DNA from 2 places in the Bradyrhizobium sp. AZCC 1719 genome. Region 2 is predicted to be linked to the other one. Evidence: predicted binding sites of a transcription regulator. Region 2 holds the regulator's gene; the other holds the start of a gene.
What was found. Region 2 encodes LexA, which represses DNA repair genes until DNA is damaged. Its sites were predicted from a motif close to TGTTCNNNNTGTGTTCNG; they were not measured.
Positions count from the first base shown of each region.

Region 1 (10,333 bases), 1.9 Mb from region 2:
CGGGATCGATCTCCCAGACTTCCTTCAACCCAATGCCGAATTTCGGCGGCTCGCTTTTCGCGTCGAGCGAGAATTTCGCGATCAGTTCTTTGCTCAGGCTGCCGCGCGCACCTTCGGCGAACAGGGTGTATTTGCCGAGCAGTTCCATGCCGCGGGTGTAGGAATCCTTGTGGCTGCCGTCCCTGGCGATGCCCATGTCGCCGGTGGCGATGCCACGCACTGCACCGTTATCGTCATACAGCACCTCGGCCGCGGCAAAGCCGGGATAGATTTCGACGCCGAGCGCCTCGGCTTTCGGCGCCAGCCAGCGGCAGACATTGCCGAGCGAGCCGATATAGCAGTGATGATTGTACATCAGCGGCGGCATTGCGAAATTCGGCAGCCGGATCGCGCTGGTCGCGGTGGTCCAGTAGAAGCGGTCGTCCTTGACCTGGGTTTTGAGCGGGCAATCGGCGTCCTCACGCCAATCCGGAATCAACTTGTCGAGCGACACCGGATCGATCACCGCGCCCGACAGGATGTGCGCGCCGACTTCGGAACCCTTCTCCACCACGACGATGCTGAGATCGGCATTGAGCTGCTTCAGCCGGATCGCCGCAGCGAGGCCGGACGGCCCGGCGCCGACGATCACGACGTCGAATTCCATGGATTCGCGGGGAGGAAGTTCTTCTGCACTCATGATCTGATCTCAGCCCAATTGAGAACGGCTCTAAAGGCTCGTTGTTTCCGATTTTTGCGGGGAGGACAACCATGGAAATGCAATGCGAGGCGTTTCACGCCGGCTCGATCCGTATTAGATTGGCATCATGGATTTGATCCCCGAACCCACACCTAATGTCAGGCAATTGCTGGCTTTTTATCTGGAGGCCGGGGTCGATTGCGCGTTGATGGAGGAACCAGTCGATCGGCTGACCGAGGCCGACACCCCTGCTGCCCCCATCGCTGTCCGCGAGACTGCGCCACCCCGCCCCGTCAGGGAAATGCCCGCCGCGGTGCAGGCAGTTCCGCGCAGCGAAATAGCGCCCGCGCCGGAAGCCGCCACCGCTCTCGCGCGCGAAGCGGCGCGAACGGCGCCGACACTGGAAGCGCTGCGCACGCTCCTGGAAACTTTCGAGGGCTGCGCGCTCCGAAACACCGCGACGCGGCTGGTGTTTGCCGACGGCAACCCGCAGGCGCGCATCATGTTCGTCGGCGAAGCACCCGGACGCGACGAAGACATCGAGGGCCTGCCCTTCGTCGGACGTTCCGGCAAGTTGCTGGACCGGATGATCGCGGCAATCGGACTGGACCGCAGCAAGGCCTACATCGCCAACGTGATTCCCTGGCGGCCGCCCGGCAACCGAACGCCAACGCCGCAGGAGACGCAAATCTGCCTGCCGTTCATCCAGCGGCAGATCGAACTCGTGAACCCCGACATACTGGTGACGCTCGGCAACCCCTCGACGCAAACGCTGCTGTCGACCCGCGATGGCATCATGAAGACCCGCGGCAAATGGTTCGACTACGACACCGGCACCCGCTCCATCCGCGCCATGGCGACGTTCCACCCGGCCTATTTGTTGCGCTCGCCGTCCTACAAGCGGATGTCCTGGCAGGACCTGCGCGCGATCGCAAAGGCGCTGGAGCAACGAGGTTCCCCCTCATCCTGAGGAGCCCGCGGAGCGGGCGTCTCGAAGGATGGGCCGCGGGCCTCATGGTTCGAGACGGCGCTCCGCGCCTCCTCACCACGAGGGATGAGCTACGGCGCCTTCGGCCGCACGATCGCCCAGCCGATCCGCAGCAATGGCTGGCGGCCGTTCACCATCCATTCGAAGGCGCGCGGCACTTCCGGCACCAGGCCGGGAAAGCGTTGCGCGATGTCGGGCGGCGGCGCACCCGAGGTATCGGAGGCGCGCCAGACCACAACGCCGCCGGTCTCGTTGAATTTCGCGACCGACAGCCAGGGCGTTCGTTCCGGCGTGGCATCGAGCAACAGATGCGGGCGCCCGCTGCTCATGGCGATGAAGCTTGCCAATTGCGGATCGCCGGCCACCGCGCGCAGGCGCTGGTTGGTCCGGCGCTCGAAGCTGTCGCCGAAGAAGTGCGCAATCGCCTTTGCCGGCAGCGAGGTCGGCACTTCGTTCGCGGTCCACGGCAAAAACAGCGTGGCCGCAATCGTCACCAAGGCAGGCGCGACGACCGCCGCCGCCCATGCCGTCCGCAACAGGCGCTGGCGCCGCAGATGGATCAGATCCCCGCTCGCAACGATTACGGCGAGCCCCGACATCAACAAGGCGACGCCCTCCCCGCCGACGACATGATCGAGGTTGAAGATGCCCGCGATCAGGCTTCCGAGCAGCGCCGGCGCAAGCGCAAAGAAATAGACGAAGTAGCGCGCCAGCGGATCGACCGGCGGCCGGTAGATGATCGGCGCCTCCCCGGCATGGCGGGCGAACCGGCCGGAGTTGAGGATCGCCAGCAGCACGATAGCAGACATTGCGAGCACGAGGCCAACGAGCAGCCAGCCCCATTGCAGGATGCGCCCGCCGAGATCGGAGATCGCGGGCCACGGCGGCATCGCGAGCGCATCGGCGCGGAGCAACCAGATCAGATAGGGCAAGACCAGAACGGCGATCACGAGCAGCGCATAGAGCGGATCGAGCGACATCAGCACGCGCCGCCCCCGCGCGGTGGCAACGGCAAATCCGGCGAGCAGCAGCAGCAATCCGAGCGCGGCCGGCGTTGTCAGCAGCAAAAGCCCGGCCTCGATCGACCAGGCGAACCAGGCGTTGCGCCGGTTCTGGCCGATCAATTGCCAGGAGTGCAGCAAAAGCAGCGCCCATAGCGGGCGCGCCAGCACCAGCGGGCCGAACTCGACGCCGGGCGAGCTGAAGGCCACCACCGTCATCGACAGCAGCACCGCGAGCACCGCCTGCTGCCCGCCGACAATCGCGCGGCCCAGTTGATAGTAGATCCAGAAGGTGACGACGGCGCAGACCTGCGCCAAAAGATAGACGCCGAACATATGGTTGCCGGCGGCGCGAAACGCGATGTCGGCGAGCCAGAGCGCCAACGGCGGACCGAGCCATGTTCCGACCTGGTATTCCCGGCCGAAGGCCAGCACGGTCGCAAGATCACCAGGCGGGCTGCGGTACAGCAGCATCGGCAGGATTAGCCAAATTGCGGCCTGGACCAACACAACGAGCCAGACCACCAGCCGCGGCCGGGCGCGGATCAGTTCGACAACGAGCGAGGTGAAGCGCATGAAACGTCCGAATGCCGGGCCGGGCAGCCCTGTCCCCCGACGGTTGATAGAGCGCAGGAGCCGTCGAGGCAACCGATCTCAGATCGTGACCGAGATATCGGAAGTAATCTCTTCATCCACGGTGAAGAGGTCGGGTTCGACCGACTCTTCAACTGTCTCGGGGAAATGCTTCAGCCGCGCGGCAATGACGGGTGCAAAAAACCGGCGGTGATGGATGCTCGGGCCGAGCCGGTCCAGCGCCTCGCGGTGTTCCGGCACCGCGTAGCCCTTGTGGGTCTCGAAGCCGTAGCCCGGGCAATCCAGCGCCAATGCGCTCATCAGGCGGTCGCGCGTCACCTTGGCGATGATCGAGGCTGCTGCAATCGACATGACGATGCCGTCGCCGCCGATCACGGCGTCACAGTCGCAGGGCGCATCGATCTTGTCGCGGCCGTCGACGAACACATGCTTCGGCATTTCGGGCAGCGCGCGCACGGAGCGCGCCAGCGCCCAGAGCGAAGCGCGCAAGATATTGTCGCGGTCGATCCGCGCGGGCGAGGCAAAGGCGACCGAAAAGGACGAGGTGGCGCAGATCTCCTCGAACAGTTCCTCGCGGCGTTCGGGCGTCAGCCGCTTGGAATCGTCGATGCCTTTGGGGATTCGCTTGGGATCGAGGATGACCGCGGCCGCTACCACCGGACCCGCCAGCGGACCGCGCCCGGCCTCGTCGCAGCCGGCGACGGGCCAGACGCCGCGCTTGATCAGCGCCCGCTCGCGGCGAAAGCTCGGCGGGGCAAGCGTGATCACGCCCTTGGGCAGCTCGGCCTCTTCCTTGCCGGCTTTCCTGGCTGATTTCCCGTCAGATTTCTTGGTGGACTTGTCCCGAATCATGGCCGGGATTCGTGCGCCAGCGCGCGGCGGCGCGCAACCGGGAACCCGGCACAATTCCCATTATTCAGCGTGACCTCGTCGCCACTCCCCGGCCTCAATCACATAAACGCTCCGGCTGCCGCGCTTGGGCTCTGCAATCGTCTGCCGGTGACGCATTCCGAGCTTCTCGAGGGCATGAATGGATGGCGCATTTCTCGGATCGACCAGTCCAAGTAATCTGCTGCATTTGAGTTGGTCGAACCCGAAAGCAAGCTGCGCCTTCCCGATTTCGGTTGCGATCCCCCTGCCCCATGCCCGGCGCGCAAGGACGAAGCCAATCTCAAAATCGTCAGTTCCCAACGCGTCGCATGGGGACAAGCCGGCAAAGCCGATGATTTCACCCGCAGGCTTTTCGGCCAGAACCGCCATCCCCGTGGGGCTGCCACCGAAGGTGAAGAATCGCCGAATGAAATCCTCGGCAGCGTCCCTTGCCATCGGCGCTCCGGCAAATGCAAAGCGCATCACATCGCTATCGCCAAGAATCAAATCCTGCAGGACCGCTATGTCCTTTTCAGCCGCAGCGCGCAGAATCAGGCGCGGCGTTGTCAGAATGACGAGCGGCTGCTCTTCCAACGCTGGCGCGGGCTGCTGGTGCATCAAACCGCAATACGGCAATTCACCGGCGGAGAGAAGTGGCGCTGCCGCAACGTCGCGCGTTTAATCCGGCAGATGCACCCGCCGGTCCTCGCCGACCTCGACGCCGGGCGCCACCACGACTTCCCAAACGTGATTGTCGGGATCGCCGAAATAGCCGGAATAGCCGCCATAGTCGGTCTTGTCCGCGGGCTTCAACAGCGACGCGCCGCAGGAGACGGCGAAATCGAGCGCAGCTTCCACCTCCTTGGTAGAGCTGCAATTCCATGCGAGCGTCGTGCCGCGAAAGGATTTCGGCCGCGGCTGATCCGGCAGCTTGGCATCGCCTGCGAGTTGATCCCACGGGAACAGCGCGATTACCGTGCCGCCGGTGTCGAAGAAAGCGACGGCCTCACCGGTTGCGTGCATTTTTCGGGCAAAGCCGAGCGCCTCATAAAAGGCGATGCTGGCGCGCATGTCGCTGACGCCGAGCGTGATGACCGTGAACCGGGGGACTGGCTTGCTTGTACTCATGTGAGTCTCCTCCCCGTCATTGCGAGGAGCCAACGGCTCGCAATGACGATCAGAACAAACTCAACTGCTGTCCGTTCCGCTTCGGCTTGACGAAATGATCAGTCGTCAGTTTCGCACGCCGCTTGTTGAGGCCGAGCTTCTCGCAGGCGATTTCGAACCGCCGCCCGATCATCCAGGCCATCGGGCCGGTGCCCTTCATCCGCGTACCCCATTGCGAGTCGTAGTCGCGCCCGCCTCGCATGTCGCGGATCAGGGTGAAGACGTGACGGTAACGGTCGGGATAATTCGCCATCAGCCATTCGCGAAAGAGGTCGCGCACCTCGAGCGGCAGCCGCAGCAGCACGTAGCTCGCTTCCTTGACGCCGGCGTGAGCCGCGGCATCGAGAATGCGTTCGATCTCGGAATCGTTCAGCGCGGGAATAACGGGTGCGACCATCACGGTGGCGGGGATGCCGGCCTGCGACAATTGCCGCAGCGCCTCCAGCCGCTTCGGCGGCGTCGAGGCGCGCGGCTCCATCGTGCGGGCGAGCTTGGGATCGAGCGTGGTCACGGAAATCGCGACCTTTGCCAAATTGCGCTTCGCCATTCGCTGCAGAATGTCGATGTCGCGTGTCACCAGCGCCGATTTGGTGACGATGCCGACGGGATGACCGGCCCGATCGAGGACTTCGAGAATGCCGCGCATGATTTTGTGCTCGCGCTCGATCGGCTGATAGGGATCGGTGTTGGTGCCGATCGCGATCATGCGCGGCTCGTAGCCGGGTGCCGCCAGCTCCTTCTCGAGCAATTCCGGCGCGTCCGGCTTGGCGAGCAATTTGGATTCGAAATCGAGCCCGGGCGACAGGCCGAGAAAGGCGTGGGTCGGTCGCGCGAAGCAGTAGACGCAACCGTGCTCGCAGCCGCGGTACGGATTGATCGAGCGGTCGAAACCGATGTCGGGCGAGTCGTTGCGGGTAATGACCTTGCGCGAGGTATCGAGCGATACCGTGGTCTTGAACGGCGGCAGGTCGTCCAGACTCTGCCAGCCATCGTCGAAGGCGACCCGCGCCTCGGCTTCGAACCGGCCGCTGTCGTTGGACTGCGCGCCGCGGCCGCGCCGCCGCTGGCGTTCGATGGCGACCGCGATGTCGGGAAAAGGTGTCGCACCCGCCGGCTCGGAGGGCGCCGTGACCGGCGGGTGCTTGAGGGCATGAGAGGATGCTCGGCTCATGAAGCGAACATAGCACGCACGAAGAACAAATCAAGAACATCTTCGGCAACAACTCACAGGAAGCGCAGACATCGGCGACGGCGCCGGCGCCCGATGCCGCAAAAATCTGCATGCAAATGGCTGTTTTGATTATGACAAGATGATAACTGTGCAGCGTTTTTCACCGTTTGAGCCATCGAAAACCTCACTCATGTTGAGCGTGATCATCCCGACCGAAGGAATAGAACAGCCCGCCGTCGCCACGCTGGCGGCGCTGGTGCCGGGAGCCGCAGCCGGCGTCATCCGCGAGGTGATACTGGTCGACCGGGCCGGCAATGGCGTGATCGAACGGGTGGCAGACGTGGCCGGTTGCCGCTTTCTGAGGTTTGAAGGGACACGCGCCGCGGCATTGGCCGCCGGCGCGCGGGCGGCGCGCTCGCCATGGCTGATGTTCCTGCACGCCGGCGCGGTGCTCGACAGCGGCTGGATCGAAGAGACCGCGCAGTTCATCCAGAACGTATCGAACAGCGGACGGCCGCGTGCCGGAGTATTTCGCTATGCCCGCTCGCCCTATGCCGAGACGCGGCTGCGCGACGGCTTCAAATTCGTCGCCCGCATGCTCGCCGGGCCATCGGCGGAACAGGGGCTCCTGATCGCGCGCGATCATTATGAGCGGCTTGGCGGCTACCGGCCGGACGCCCGCCGCTCCGAAACGCGGCTGCTGCGCCAGCTTGGTCGCTCGGCGCGCACCCAGTTGCGCAGCCGGATCACGGTCGTTGCCTAAAGCGATACGCCGCAGGCCCGGACACAAAATATCGAAAACAACCCCATGCAAAGTAGAAGCCGGACGAGCCGGGCGCCTCCCTCATGAAAATATACTTGCCAAAATCAAATATCTCTTTGACAATGGCAAATATCGAGGTGCCCGAGGTCCCAGATGAATTCCGACCAAGAAGTCGCGGCCGTTCGCGCCTTCAACCGTTTCTATACGCGCAAGCTCGGCATCATCGAGCCGAAGCTGCTGCATAGCCCGTTCACGCTGCAGGAAGCGCGCATCATCTACGAGATCGCGCATCGCCCGGCCTGCACCGCCACCGACCTCACCCGCGAGCTCGGCCTCGATCCCGGCTTCCTGAGCCGCACCCTGCAGGCGCTGCAGCGCCGCCAGATCGTGACGCGAAAACCGTCAAAGGACGACGGCCGCGTCAATGAACTCTCGCTGACCGCCAAAGGCCGCGTCGCCTCTGCCGAGCTCGAGCGCCGCTCGCGCGAGGAGGTCGGAAGCCTGCTCGCTTCGCTCGAAGACAGTCAGCGCGCCGCTGTCGTGCAGGCGATGACGACGATCGAGCGGGCACTGGAACGGCCCACGGAGAAGCCAGCCGCCTTTCTCTTGCGCAGCCATCGACCCGGCGACATCGGCTGGGTGATCTCGAGCCAGGCAAAGGCCTATGCCGAGGAGTATGGCTGGGACATCAGCTACGAGGCACTGGTCGCCGAGATCTGCGCGCAATTCATCAAGACCTATGACGCTTCGCGGGAGCATTGCTGGATTGCGGAAGCAGGCGGCGAGCCGCTCGGCTCGATCTTTTTGGTGAAGGGCAGTGATGACGTCGCAAAACTGCGGCTGTTGCTAGTGGAGAAAAAGGCGCGCGGGCTCGGCGTCGGCCGCGCGCTCGTCGAGCAATGCATCCGCGCGGCGCGCGAGAAAGGCTACAAGAAAATGACGCTGTGGACCCAAAGCATCCTTGTCGCCGCGCGAGGCATCTATCAGGCTGCGGGCTTCCGTCGCGTCAAGGAAGAGCCGCACCATAGCTTTGGCGTCGATCTCGTCGGCGAAACCTGGGAGCTGGACCTGTGAAGCCCGCGCGTCGCGATTGTCCGCGGCGCGTGACGCCAGAACTCATCGATTTCCACATCGAGCGCGCGCGTCTGTTGCGCGCCGAAGCCTATCGCAACATGTGGCGTAAGCTATGGACGCTGCTGGTCAGGCTGAAGCGCCTTGGGCTTTAGGCCGCCGTAGATGCTCATCCAGCCGCGGCATGATCTCGACGAAATTGCACGGGCGCGTGCGGTAGTCGAGCTGGGCGGCGAGGATGCCGTCCCATGCATCGCGGCAAGCGCCCGGCGATCCCGGCAGGCAGAAGATGAAGGTCGCCCCCGCCACGCCGGCGGTGGCACGGCTCTGCACCGTCGACGTGCCGATCTTGGCATGGCTCAGCATGTGGAAGGCGATGGAAAAGCCATCCATCCGCTTTTCGAACAGCGGCTCGACCGCCTCCGGCGTCACGTCGCGGCCGGTGAAGCCGGTGCCGCCGGTGGTGATGATAGCATCGACACTAGGATCGGCGATCCAGCGCTTGATGACGACGCGGATCGCGTCGACGTCGTCGACGATGATCTCGCGCGCGGCAAGATGATGGCCGGCCGTCGTCAGCCGGTCGGCCAGCGTGGCGCCGGATTTATCGTCCGCCAGCGAGCGGGTATCCGAGATCGTCAACACCGCGATGTTGAGCGGCACGAATTGTTTGGTTTCGTCGATGGAGGACATTTGCGCTTTCTCCGTGTCCCGGACGCGGTGCGGCGCGTAGCGACGCGCCGCAGAGCCGGGACCTATTCTTTTCCGACTGACATGGGCCCCGGATCAGCAGCGCATCGCCGGAGTCGCGCGAGGCGCGATCCCGGACGCGCTGCGCAGCATCCGGGGCACGCGATCATCACAACGCTCCCGCCGCAAACGTGTTGCAGGCCTGCACCGTGCCCTTCTGGTAGCCGGTCATGAACCACTGCTTGCGCTGCGCTGCCGAGCCGTGGGTGAAGCTATCGGGCACCACCCTGCCCGTCGACTGCCGCTGCAGCGTGTCGTCGCCGATCGCGGTTGCCGTCTTCAGAGCCGCATCGATATCGCCGGGCTCGATGAAGCCCGGACGCTTCTTCTCTTCGCGATTGACCCAGACGCCGGAAAGACAATCCGCCTGCAGTTCAACCTTGACCTGCAGCGCATTGGCTTCCGCCTTGCTGCCGGCCTGCTGCTGCAACCGCTGCACGCGCGGCAGGATGCCGAGCAGGTTCTGGATGTGGTGTCCCGCTTCATGCGCGATGATGTAGGCGGCCGTGAACTTGCAGGCACTGCCCGAACAGCCGCGGAAGCGCGTCTCGACTTCGCGGAAGAAACTGGTGTCGAGGAAGATCTGCTTGTCCGGCGGGCAGTAGAACGGCCCCATCGCCGACTGCGCCATGCCGCAGCGTCCGCCATTGGTGGCATTGCGAAACAGCACGATGCGCGGGCCGGTGTAATTCTGGCCGCTGGACTGGAATATCTCGCTCCAGCGGTCGTCGATCTCGCCGAGGATGCCGGCGATCATGCTGCCGACTTCATCCTTCGGCGCACCGGTCTTGGCCGGTCCCGACCGGCGATCGGTCTGGTAGGTCGGCGCCTGACCGCCACCGGTCAGGATTTCGGCGCCGCCGATCAGGATGCGTGGATCGATGCCGAAGGCGTAGCCGACGAGGCCGAGCACGATGATGGTGCCGATGCCGAGCCCGCCGCCGCCCATCGGCAGGCCAAAGCCGCCGCCGCCACCCATTCCGCCGCCGCCCTGGTCGCGACGGTCTTCGATGTCGTCGCTGCGGCGGAAATCATCGTAACGCATGGCGCTATTTCCTCATCCCCGGCTGTCGGCCCGAATATTCAACGCGGCAATCACGTAAAATTTCCATTCCGTTAATCAATAGCCCGCCCGGCAAAAATTGCCTAGTGCGCGAGCCGCCGCAATCTCTGCTGGTAATGTTGCCGATGATCTCTCTTCGCATTCTGCGTCGATAACTTTCTTGGTTAAGTCGATTTTTACTTTGCAGGGTCAATGTATCGCCAGTCGGTTGTTTAG
Region 1 is NZ_JAZHRU010000001.1:3,297,843-3,308,175, reverse strand. Features, by position in the region: gene V1292_RS15670 (electron transfer flavoprotein-ubiquinone oxidoreductase) at 1-679, opposite strand, end outside; gene V1292_RS15665 (uracil-DNA glycosylase) at 813-1,649, shown strand; gene V1292_RS15660 (glycosyltransferase family 39 protein) at 1,739-3,244, opposite strand; gene V1292_RS15655 (ribonuclease HII) at 3,323-4,114, opposite strand; gene V1292_RS15650 (GNAT family N-acetyltransferase) at 4,175-4,750, opposite strand; gene V1292_RS15645 (VOC family protein) at 4,811-5,260, opposite strand; gene V1292_RS15640 (PA0069 family radical SAM protein) at 5,310-6,470, opposite strand; gene V1292_RS15635 (glycosyltransferase) at 6,661-7,233, shown strand; gene V1292_RS15630 (bifunctional helix-turn-helix transcriptional regulator/GNAT family N-acetyltransferase) at 7,387-8,307, shown strand; gene V1292_RS15625 (RSP_7527 family protein) at 8,304-8,459, shown strand; gene moaB (molybdenum cofactor biosynthesis protein B) at 8,434-8,997, opposite strand; gene ypfJ (KPN_02809 family neutral zinc metallopeptidase) at 9,164-10,099, opposite strand.
Region 1: the regulator LexA is predicted to act here: its motif matches at 6,492-6,509, upstream of V1292_RS15640 (PA0069 family radical SAM protein).

Region 2 (10,333 bases):
ACGATCGGCGGCGGCGGCACGGGGGTACTCGCCATTGAGAATGGCGGAGCCGTGAGCAACACCTCCGCAATTGTCGGGTCGACCAGCGGCTCGCAAGGGAGCGTGACGGTGACGGGCGTTGGCACCACCTGGACCAATTCCTCACAGCTCTCGATCGGCTACTTCGGCGTCGGGTTGCTCGCTGTCGCAAGCGGGGGGAAGGTCAGCAGCACATATGGGATCCTCGGCGAGTTTGCCGGCGCGCAGGGCACGGCCACGGTCGCTGGCGCCGGCTCTGCCTGGGTTAATTCCCTGGACCTTTACGTCGGCAACGCCGGTACGGGTTCGCTCGCGGTCTCGAACGGCGGCACGGTGAGCAATGCGAACGGCTACGTCGCTCACGACACCGGCTCGCAAGGCACGGTGACAGTGACGGGTCCGGGCTCGGCCTTGAACTCCAGTGCCTCCCTCACAATTGGCGTCAGCGGCACCGGCGTGCTCGCCATCGACAGCGGTGGATCTGTGAGCAGCGCGTCCGCCATCATCGGATCGGCCATCGGCTCGCAAGGAACCGTGGCGGTGACGGGCGCCGGCTCGACATGGACCAATTCCGGAGACCTCAATGTCGGATTCTCCGGCACCGGTACGCTCACCGTCGCGGCGGGTGCGACGGTGCACGCCGGCACCGTGCATGTGGCAAGCCAGGCCGGCTCGCGTGGCACGCTGAACATCGGCGCGGCGGCAGGCAGTCCGGCGGCGGCCGCCGGCACGCTCGACACGGCAAGCGTCGCGTTCGGCGCTGGCATTGGCACGATCAACTTCAATCATACGGCCGCCAACTACGTGTTTGGGTCGACGATGACCGGCAACGGCAGCGTCAATGTGCTGTCCGGCACCACCATCCTGACGGCTGCCAACAGCTACACGGGTCCCACGACCGTCAACGGCGCCACGCTCATCGTGAACGGCTCGATCGCCTCGTCACCACTGACGGTGGATGGCGGCGGTCTTGTCGGGGGCACTGGTCGTCTTGGCGCAACGACTATCGGCGCCGGCACGCTCTCGCCCGGCAACTCGATCGGCACCATCACGGTGCAGGGCAATCTCGTGCTGTCGGCGGCCTCGACCTACCTGGTCGAGATCGCGCCGACGAGCGCCGATCGCACCGATGTCACGGGCGCGGCGCAGCTCGGCGGTGCCTTGCGTGTGGTCGCAGCGCCCGGGACCTACGCGCCGGGCACCACCTACACGATTCTCACGGCGACTGGCGGCATCGCCGGCACGTTCGACAGCGTGACTTCCAATCTCACCTCGTCCGCCTTCATAACGCCGACCGTGTCCTATAATGCCGACCACGTATTCTTCACCCTCGCACGCACGGCATTCGCGAGCGTCGGCTGGACGCGCAACCAGATTGCCACCGGCACCGGCGTCGATTCGCTGGGCTTCGGCAATCCCATCTTCAATACGGTGCTCTACGGCACAGCCGCGCAGGCGCGGCAGGCGTTCGATGCACTCTCGGGCGAGTTGCATGCGAGTACGGCGGGCGTGCTCGTCGACGAATCGCGCGATCTGCGCGACGCGGTGCTCGGCCGCCTGCGCCAGGCGTCCTTCGACAACGCGGTAGGCGGGACGGCGGCGCGCGCGGCCCTTCCGGGGACCGTGCCGGAGCCGAAGACGGACTCGTCCCGCCTGACCTTCTGGGCGCAGGGACTCGGTGCGCGCGGTCGCATTGACGGCGATGGCAATGCGGCAACGGTCGCTCGCCGCCACGCTGGCGCCGTCGCGGGGCTCGACGCCGCTGTTGATGACTGGCGCTTCGGCTTCGCGGCGGGCTATTCGGACTCCGCGGTCGGCGTGGACGCGCGCGCGAGCTCGGCCTCGGTCGAGAGCGGCCACGCGGCGTTCTACGGCGCGGGCAGCGCCGGCGCGTGGAGCGCGCGCGCCGGCATGGCCTATTCGTACCACCAGATCGACACCACCCGCACCATCGCGTTTCCGGGCTTTGTCGATCGCGCGTCGGCCGCCTATCATGGCGGCACCACTCAGGTGTTTGGCGAGATCGGCTACGGTTTCGGGCTCGGCCCGGTCGCGCTCGAGCCGTTCGCAGGAGCTGCCTGGGTGCAGGCGAGGACAAGCGGTTTCACGGAGAAGGGCGGCGTCGCGGCGCTCACGGGTGCGTGCGACCGCGAAGAGGCGGGCTTCGCGACGCTTGGCGCGCGGCTCGCCACCAGCGTCGCGGTCGGGGGAATGACGCTGGCGCCGCGCCTCTCCGCCGCCTGGCAGCACGTGCTCGGCGATGTGACGCCGGTCACCACCCTCTCCTTCGCGAGCGGAGGCACTGCCTTCGAGATCGCGGGCGCGCCGCTCGCGCGCAACAGCGCGCTCCTCGAAGCCGGCGCTGACCTGCATCTCAATGCGCAAACCACGCTCGGCATTCTCTACCAGGGCCAGGTCGCACGCAACGCCGAAGACCACGCCGTCCGAGGCCGGCTCGCCGTGAGATTTTGACACGTTCGGTCAGTCCAGCGCAGTGCCGCGGATTCCTGCGCCCGCTCGAAGTCTGCCAACACCTAGTCGTTGGGCCACCGCGCACGAATTACGGTTTGCTAAAGTCTCGCCTTCAGCGGCACCCGGAAAGTCCTGAAGCCTTCGATATCGGGAAACCACTCCGCTGCTTCGCGCGAGGCCAACGTCAGAACCGCGGCCGGGACTTCGCCGCTGATCAGCCGCTCGATTGCCCCTCGCTGTCCTTCGCTGAACTGGACCTCCGCAGCTCCCGCCGCCATGAAGGCGGCGCTGACGCGTCCACTTGATGCGGATTGCTTCTCCTCGATCGCGATGTTTCTGTTGTTCAGGTCGGATAACGATTCAATTTCCGGACGCGCCAGCACAAGCGCCACCAGATTGTCCGTACTGTCTGTCGATACGGATGCAGTCTTGTCAGTATCGCTCACGTCGGCGGGTGCTGCTTCCGGATTGTCCGATTTGCTGGACGCTTCCCGCCCCGTCCCGATCGCCGTGACGAGATCGGCCATTCCCGTCGCTTCCACAAGCTGCTGCTGGATGGTTCGAGAAGCCGGAGCGGGAGTAACGCCGGCCGAGGGAGGCAACGCAGTCGCCTCGGGCGCGGCAGGCGTCGCGGCGATCTCAAGCGTGGCCGGCGGCGGCAGGGTGACCTCGGATTTGACCTCCGACTTGGGAGCCTCCGCAGGCTGCGACGCAGCGACGGCGGCTGCCTGACTGGGCTCGGGGCTATCAGAGATTTCCAGTTTGCGCTCCGGCGGCTGCCCACCCGCGACAGCCTTTTCGCGAGCCACTGGCGCCGTAGCCGCCGGAATGTTCTTCCTGGCTGCTGCGAGAGCGGGAGCGGCGGCCTTTTTGGCGGTTGGCGGCCTCGTACTGGACGCCGCCTTGCTGCTGCGCGGCGCGGTGCGGGAAACGGAGGCGCCCTGCCTCGCTACGCGTGCGGGACTGGCGTGTTCTGGTCTTGCGGTTTCGGCCTCAGCCGGCACCGCGATTTCAGTCTCGCGAACCGCGCGGTGCCGGGCAGATAATGTCTGATCAGACCAGGCCATGTAGGACTGGCACGCGCGATTGCACGGCAGCCCGTCGATATAAACGACGCCAGGTGAATCCAGCGGATTGGCCTGCAGGGCTCCACTCGAACAAACCGACAGGATCAGGGCCGGCAAAATCCATCTTCTCGACATGACTGCTCCGTTCGAACGCGCGTGGTGTTCGACGCGAGCTACGAGCGGATGGAGATGAGAGTTTCAAAAACGATCATGTTTTGTGGATCGCTACGCGCGCCGCATACTACGCGCTGATTGCGAGCCACCCGGTCGGCGCAAAGCGCCGCCGGATGCCTCGCAAAGACGCGGTGGGTTCTGAATTTAGTTCGGCACCGCCCGTTTCGCGGCCGTGACTGCATTTGCATTCACGGTGCCGCCGCGCAGCAGGTTGAACGCGGCGTTGAGCGCCTTGTCGTCCTTTTCGTTCGGCGGGACGTAGGCTTGCGAGCCGGTCTGCTCGGCGCCGTCGGCGGCGAGGTGGCCGCGCATCGAGGCTTCGCCTTTCAGCTCGGCGCGGCCCTTGAGTTCATCGGGCACGTCCTGCAGCACCTCGACGTCGGGCGCGATGCCCTGGGCCTGGATCGAGCGCCCCGACGGCGTGAAGTAGCGCGCCGTGGTCAGCGCCAGCGCGCCGTTGCCCTGCCCGAGCGGAATGATGGTCTGCACCGAGCCCTTGCCGAAAGTGCGCGTGCCGATCAGCGTGGCGCGCTTGTGGTCGCGAAGCGCGCCGGCCACGATTTCGGACGCCGAAGCCGAGCCGCCGTTGATCAGCACGACCAGCGGCTTGCCCTTGGTGATGTCGCCGCCGCGCGCGGTGAAGCGCTGGGTTTCCTCCGAAGTGCGGCCACGCGTCGAGACCACCTCGCCCCGGTTCATGAAGGTGCTCGAAACCGACACCGCCTGGTCGAGTAACCCGCCGGGATTGTTGCGGAGATCGATCACATAGCCCGTCAGTTTTTCCGGCGGAACTTCCTTCGAGATGCTGGCGATGGCTTTCTTCAAGCCGTCGGTGGTCTGCTCGTTGAAGCGGGTGATCCTGATGTAACCGATGTCGCCGCCGTCGGCCTTGAAGCGGACCGGCCGCACCCGGATGATCTCGCGCACGATGGCGACGTCGATCGGCGCGGCGGCCCCCTTGCGCACGACCTTGAGGCGGATCTTGCTGTTGGCGGGGCCCTTCATCCGGCCCACCGCCTGTTCGAGGGTCATGCCCTGGATGACCTCGTCGTCGATCTGGGTGATCACGTCGCCTGACAGCATGCCGGCCCTGGCCGCGGGCGTATCGTCGATAGGCGTCACCACCTTGACGAGGCCGTCTTCCATCGTCACCTCGATGCCGAGCCCACCGAACTCGCCATGGGTGGTCTCCTGCATGTCGCTCCAGCCCTTCTCATTCATGTACCGCGAATGAGGATCGAGCGCCGAGATCATGCCGTTGATGGCGCCTTCCATCAGCTTGGAATCGTCGGGCTTCTCGACGTAGCTGGTCTTGATCCGCTCGAACACATTGCCGAACAGATTGAGCTGGGTGTAGGTGTCGGAACGGGCCGCGGCCTTTGCCGCCGCCACCAGATGCGCCCCTTGAGGTCCGATCACGAGAGCGGTCAGACACGCACCCGTCACCGTGCCGAGAAGAAAGGCAAAATTCCTGCGCATCGTGGGGCGTCCCTCTATCTCTACGGACGCCCACACCATCCCTGTGAATCGGCGCCCCTGTCCCGGCCCCGCCAACTCACAATGGCTTTTTGGTCGGATCAAGGCACGCCGACCGGGGGCAATACGGTCGCTTTCAGAGTGTGAATGAAATCATCACGTTAGATGGCGAGTTCGTCGTGCCCTGGCTAGCCGGCATCTTCTACTTTGCAGCGCCTTCGGCGGATTTGGCCTTTGACTTCGCTGCCGGCGCCTTGGCCGCCGCTTTCGGCGGTGTGCTGTCGCCGCGCATCGTCCCCCAGGGGTCCGAATTCTTCTGCTGCTCGGGGATGTTGCCGAGCGATCTCCGGTAGGCCCGCTCGGCGTCCTTCTCGGCCGCGATTTGCGAGGGCGTCTTGGGCTTGTCCTCCTCGCCATATCTGGCGGGACCTTGTTGGGCGGCGGCGGATCCGGCCAAAAAAGCGATCACGGCGACAGCGCCCAGGATTCTGCCAACAACTTGCATGCGACTACTCCCTGAAATTGGCCCCAAGAAATTGGTCCCAAGCCTTAGCACAGCCGGCGTACGGGCTTAAGCGCCGGATTGGGCCGCGACGCAAATCGCCGTGGCCGTTGCCGAGGCCGGTCCGGTTTTGTAAACGACTGCCATGAATTCGCCGCCAGTGCCCCATTCCGTCGATCCCTTGCTGTTCGACCTCGGCCGTGTCGTGCTCGACATCAGTTTCGAAGAGGTAATGACGTGCTGGGCAGGGCATGCGGGCTGCGCGCCTGCCGACCTCGCCGGACGCTTTGTGGTGGACGACAGTTTCAAGCACCACGAGACCGGCCGGATCGACGACGCGGCGTTCTTTGCAGGTCTGCGCCAGTCGCTCGGCATCGGCATCACGGACGCGCAGTTCCTGGAAGGCTGGAACGCGATCTTCACCGGCGAGATGCCCGGAATTTCGCCGCTCCTGGCGCGTGCAGCAAAACGCCTGCCGCTCTATGCTTTTTCCAACACCAATCCGGCCCATGTCACACATTTTTCGCGGGCCTATGCGGATGTGCTCGGCCATTTCCGCGAGATATTCCTGTCCTCCAGCATCGGTTTGCGCAAACCCGACGCCGAAGCCTATGATCATGTGGTAAAAGCGATCGGCGTGCCGGCGTCGCGGATCCTGTTCTTCGACGACTCGGCTGCCAATATCGAAGGTGCGCGGGCGCGCGGCCTTTCTGCCATCCACGTGACATCGACGGATGACGTGGCGAGGGCACTGACCGCACTTGGAATTTGAGGGAGGTCTGCCCGTGGCGTTGATGCCGGTTGCCGATGCATTGTCTGCCATCCTTGCGGGCGCCGATCCCGTCCCTGAAGAAATGGTGGCGCTCGATGAGGCGTATCACCGCATTCTCGCACGCGACGTCGCCGCGCGGCGGACGCAGCCGCCGCAGGCGATGTCGGCGATGGACGGCTATGCGGTGCGCGCGGCTGACGCCGCCGATGTCAGCGCACGGCTGAAGGTGATCGGCGAGGTCGCCGCCGGCCGCCCGTTCGAGCGGAAGGTCGGCCCGGGCGAAGCGGTGCGGATCTTTACCGGCGGCGTGATTCCCGACGGCGCCGACGCCGTCATCATCCAGGAAGACACTGGCGTAGAGGGTGATCATATCACCATCACGGAAGCTGCCGTTCCGGGGCGGCATATCCGCGCCGCGGGCGTTGATTTCCGCGAAGGCGACTTCCTCCTCAAACGCGGGCGCCGCCTCACCGACCGCGACCTCTCACTCGCCGCCGGCATGAACTACCCGGAGCTTGCAGTGCACCGTCGCCCGAAAGTTGCGATGCTGGCGACTGGCGACGAACTGGTGATGCCGGGCGCAAGCCCCAGCCCCGGCCAGATCGTCTATTCCAACGGCTACAGCTTGCGGGCGCTGGCGCGGGCCGAGGGAGCAGAAATCATTGACCTCGGAATCGCCGCCGACACCGTCGCCGCGACCGCGGAAGGCATCAGCCGTGCTCGCAAGGCCGACGCCGACATCCTGATCACCATTGGCGGCGCTTCGGTCGGCGACCACGACCTCGTCAAGCGGTCGCTGGAGGCCGAGGGCATCGCCATGGCGTTCTGGCGGATCGCGATGCGGCCGGGCAAGCCGATGATGCATGGCAGGCTGGAGGCGATGCGGGTGATCGGCCTGCCCGGCAATCCCGTTTCCTCCTATGTCTGCGGCTTCCTGTTCCTGGTGCCGCTGATTCGCGCTCTATCGGGCCGCGATACCATCCATCACCCGCGCGAAAGCGCCCTGCTCGGCCGCGATCTCGCCGCCAACGACCAGCGCGAAGACTATCTTCGCGCCTACCTCGAAACGCGCGACGACGGCACGCTGGTCGCCGTGCCGGTGAACCATCAGGACTCGTCGCTATCAGGGAATCTCGCTGCGGCACGGGCACTTGTGATACGTCCGCCGTTCGCGCCGGCTGCCGCAAAGGGCTCGCCTTGCGAGCTGCTCCGGCTGCCGGAATGACGCCTGAACCGCGCTCCGACAGCACTTTGGGCCGGAACCGCAATGCGTTCACCTGAAATTAAGTGGTTGCGGAACACATATCGAACATATAGTGTCCGTTCATGATTTGTTTCGACTGCTAGTGTCTTTGATTGGGAGTTGGGGGACTCCGCGATCTTGGGCTCTGAAGATTCGGAACGAGACGACGCCAACCGGGGGATTGCTCGCGATGCTTACGCGCAAACAGTACGAACTTCTGCGTTTCATCAATGAACGGCTGAAAGAGGCCGGCGTGCCGCCCTCCTTCGACGAGATGAAGGACGCGCTCGATCTGCGCTCGAAATCCGGAATCCACCGCCTCATCACGGCACTGGAGGAGCGCGGCTTCATCCGTCGCCTGCCCAACCGCGCCCGCGCCATCGAAGTCATCAAGCTGCCTGAGCTCGCAGCCGCCGCCAACAGCCGCCGCGGCTTCACGCCGAGCGTCATCGAGGGCACGCTCGGCAAGCGCACGGTGAGCGCGCCGGCCGCCGAGGACGACGGCAATCGCCCGGTCGCCGTGCCTGTCATGGGCCGGATTGCCGCCGGTACGCCGATCGAGGCGCTGCAGACCCGCAGCCACACCATCAGCGTACCGCCTGACATGCTCGGCTCCGGCGAACATTACGCGCTCGAAGTGCGCGGCGATTCCATGGTGGACGCCGGCATTCTCGACGGCGACATGGCGCTGATCCAACGCAACGAAACCGCCGACACCGGCGACATCGTCGTGGCGCTGATCGACGAGGAGGAAGCGACGCTGAAGCGCTTCCGCCGCCGCGGCGCCTCGATTGCGCTCGAGCCCGCCAACACCGCTTATGAAGTCCGCATCCTGCCGCCGAACCGGGTCCGGATTCAGGGCAAGCTGATCGGGCTGTACCGCAAATACTGACCCATTATGCCGTCCGGGCCGTGACGGAAAAGAGCCCCGGCCCGTGGCCGGGGTTTTTTGTTGCACGTGTGGAACTAAGGCACGTTAGCGCGTTTGTGAATGTGGCGCAGTGCGCCAGTCGCAGAATTGCCCAGAACAGAGAAAAGGCTCTGCGCCATGTCCACTCTGATAGAGGCCTGTGCCTCCTTCTAGACACGGGTCAGCTATCTCAAACGAGGGAGCCATCCGATGTGTGACTATAGCCTGCATGCTGTGGCTACGCGGCCTGCCGAGGTCGGCGAGACGCTGATCACGACGACATTCCGCGGTACATCGACCCGCGGCTTTGCGTCGGAACGCGAGCCTGCAGTGGCGGTCTGCATGCTTCCCGGCACCGAACTGGCGTTCGCTGAGGACGTCAAATACGACAACCGGTGGATCTGGACTCGAACCACCGACTGGCGGGTCGGCAAGTTCAATCAAATCGACCCCCATATATCCGACCGTCACCATGACGCGATCGAATTTCCCGACGGAAGCCATGTGCTGGTGACGCAGCTTTGCGAAGGCCAGCGCGCGACCGTGCTGCAATTGCCGGTGGTCCAGACCGGTGGCGAACGCGCGCCGAAGGTGACGGAAGCGCCTCCGGCCGAATCGATCGTGACCGGATAAACGCCCACGCGAATACGATCCGCCGGTCCAGGCCGGCGGATCGTGGTGGTTCATTTTTCAGAACTCGGCACCGCAGGGGGGCAGTCGGTGGTCAACAAGGTTACGTGGCAAAAAGCCGGGCGCGTCACTGAGCCCGGGCGGTACATGTTCAGGTACGGCTGGCTCACCATCACGGCCGAAGATCTCGCAATCTGGCGGCAATTCCCTGACGCATCGTTCACGCTGGTCGCTCTGCCGTCGGCGCCCGACGCGCCCGAGGAATTCCATCTCGGCGCGTTCGAAATACCAGCCAAGCCCACGGTCGACGAGCACTGAAGATCATCTACTCCTCCGCCTGCAGGTCTGCCTCGGCCGGCGTGGCATCGACGCTGCGCGGTGGCACGACGCGCGGCGCAAGCACGGTGGTGTCGGCCTCGCGCTCGCCGGCTATGGCCGGCGACCACGGGCGGTCGATGCCTCTCGGCTTGACCGCCTCGACGACAAATCCCTCCCGGCTGCGCCGCAACGCCATCGCGCCCTGCCGCCGCAGTCGTTCGGCGCCGATGACGGAAGCACCGCATGCCGGCGGGGCCTGCCGCAGCGTCACAATGATTGCTGCGCGCTCGCAATCGTCCGAAAACGCCTCGGGTCTGAGCGCCTGCGCGATCAGGGCACCGCCGGCGGATTGCACCACGCAGCCAAGATCGTCGCATGAGACACCTGACGTGAGCGAGGCGTCAGCCGCGGTTCGCGCGTCCGCATCCGCCGCCAGCCACTCCTTCAAAAGAAAGACGTCCCGAGACCCCTTGCCCGCGTGCATCAAATGTAGCCGGCCATCCTGGCCGCGCACCCCGACATTGCGCCCGTCGGCGGAAATCAGGATATCCGGCTGCGGCACCCTCGCCGCCCACAGCGCCGCTGATAGTACCAGCGCCGCACCCGACCAGCGCAGCGGCGTGCGCAACAGGCCGAGCAGGATGATGCCGAGGCTCGCCGCAATCAGCGGGCCGATGCCGAAGGCCGGCACCCGGCCGACCGCGCCGGGTAACGCCGCGACCCATTGCGTCACCGCAATCATCCAGTCGAT
Region 2 is NZ_JAZHRU010000001.1:5,162,939-5,173,271, reverse strand. Features, by position in the region: gene V1292_RS24285 (autotransporter outer membrane beta-barrel domain-containing protein) at 1-2,490, shown strand, start outside; gene V1292_RS24280 (hypothetical protein) at 2,589-3,692, opposite strand; gene V1292_RS24275 (S41 family peptidase) at 3,876-5,210, opposite strand; gene V1292_RS24270 (hypothetical protein) at 5,410-5,712, opposite strand; gene V1292_RS24265 (HAD family hydrolase) at 5,855-6,481, shown strand; gene V1292_RS24260 (molybdopterin molybdotransferase MoeA) at 6,495-7,706, shown strand; gene lexA (transcriptional repressor LexA) at 7,915-8,616, shown strand; gene V1292_RS24250 (hypothetical protein) at 8,845-9,267, shown strand; gene V1292_RS24245 (hypothetical protein) at 9,313-9,582, shown strand; partial or broken gene V1292_RS24240 (ComEC/Rec2 family competence protein) at 9,590-10,333, opposite strand, start outside.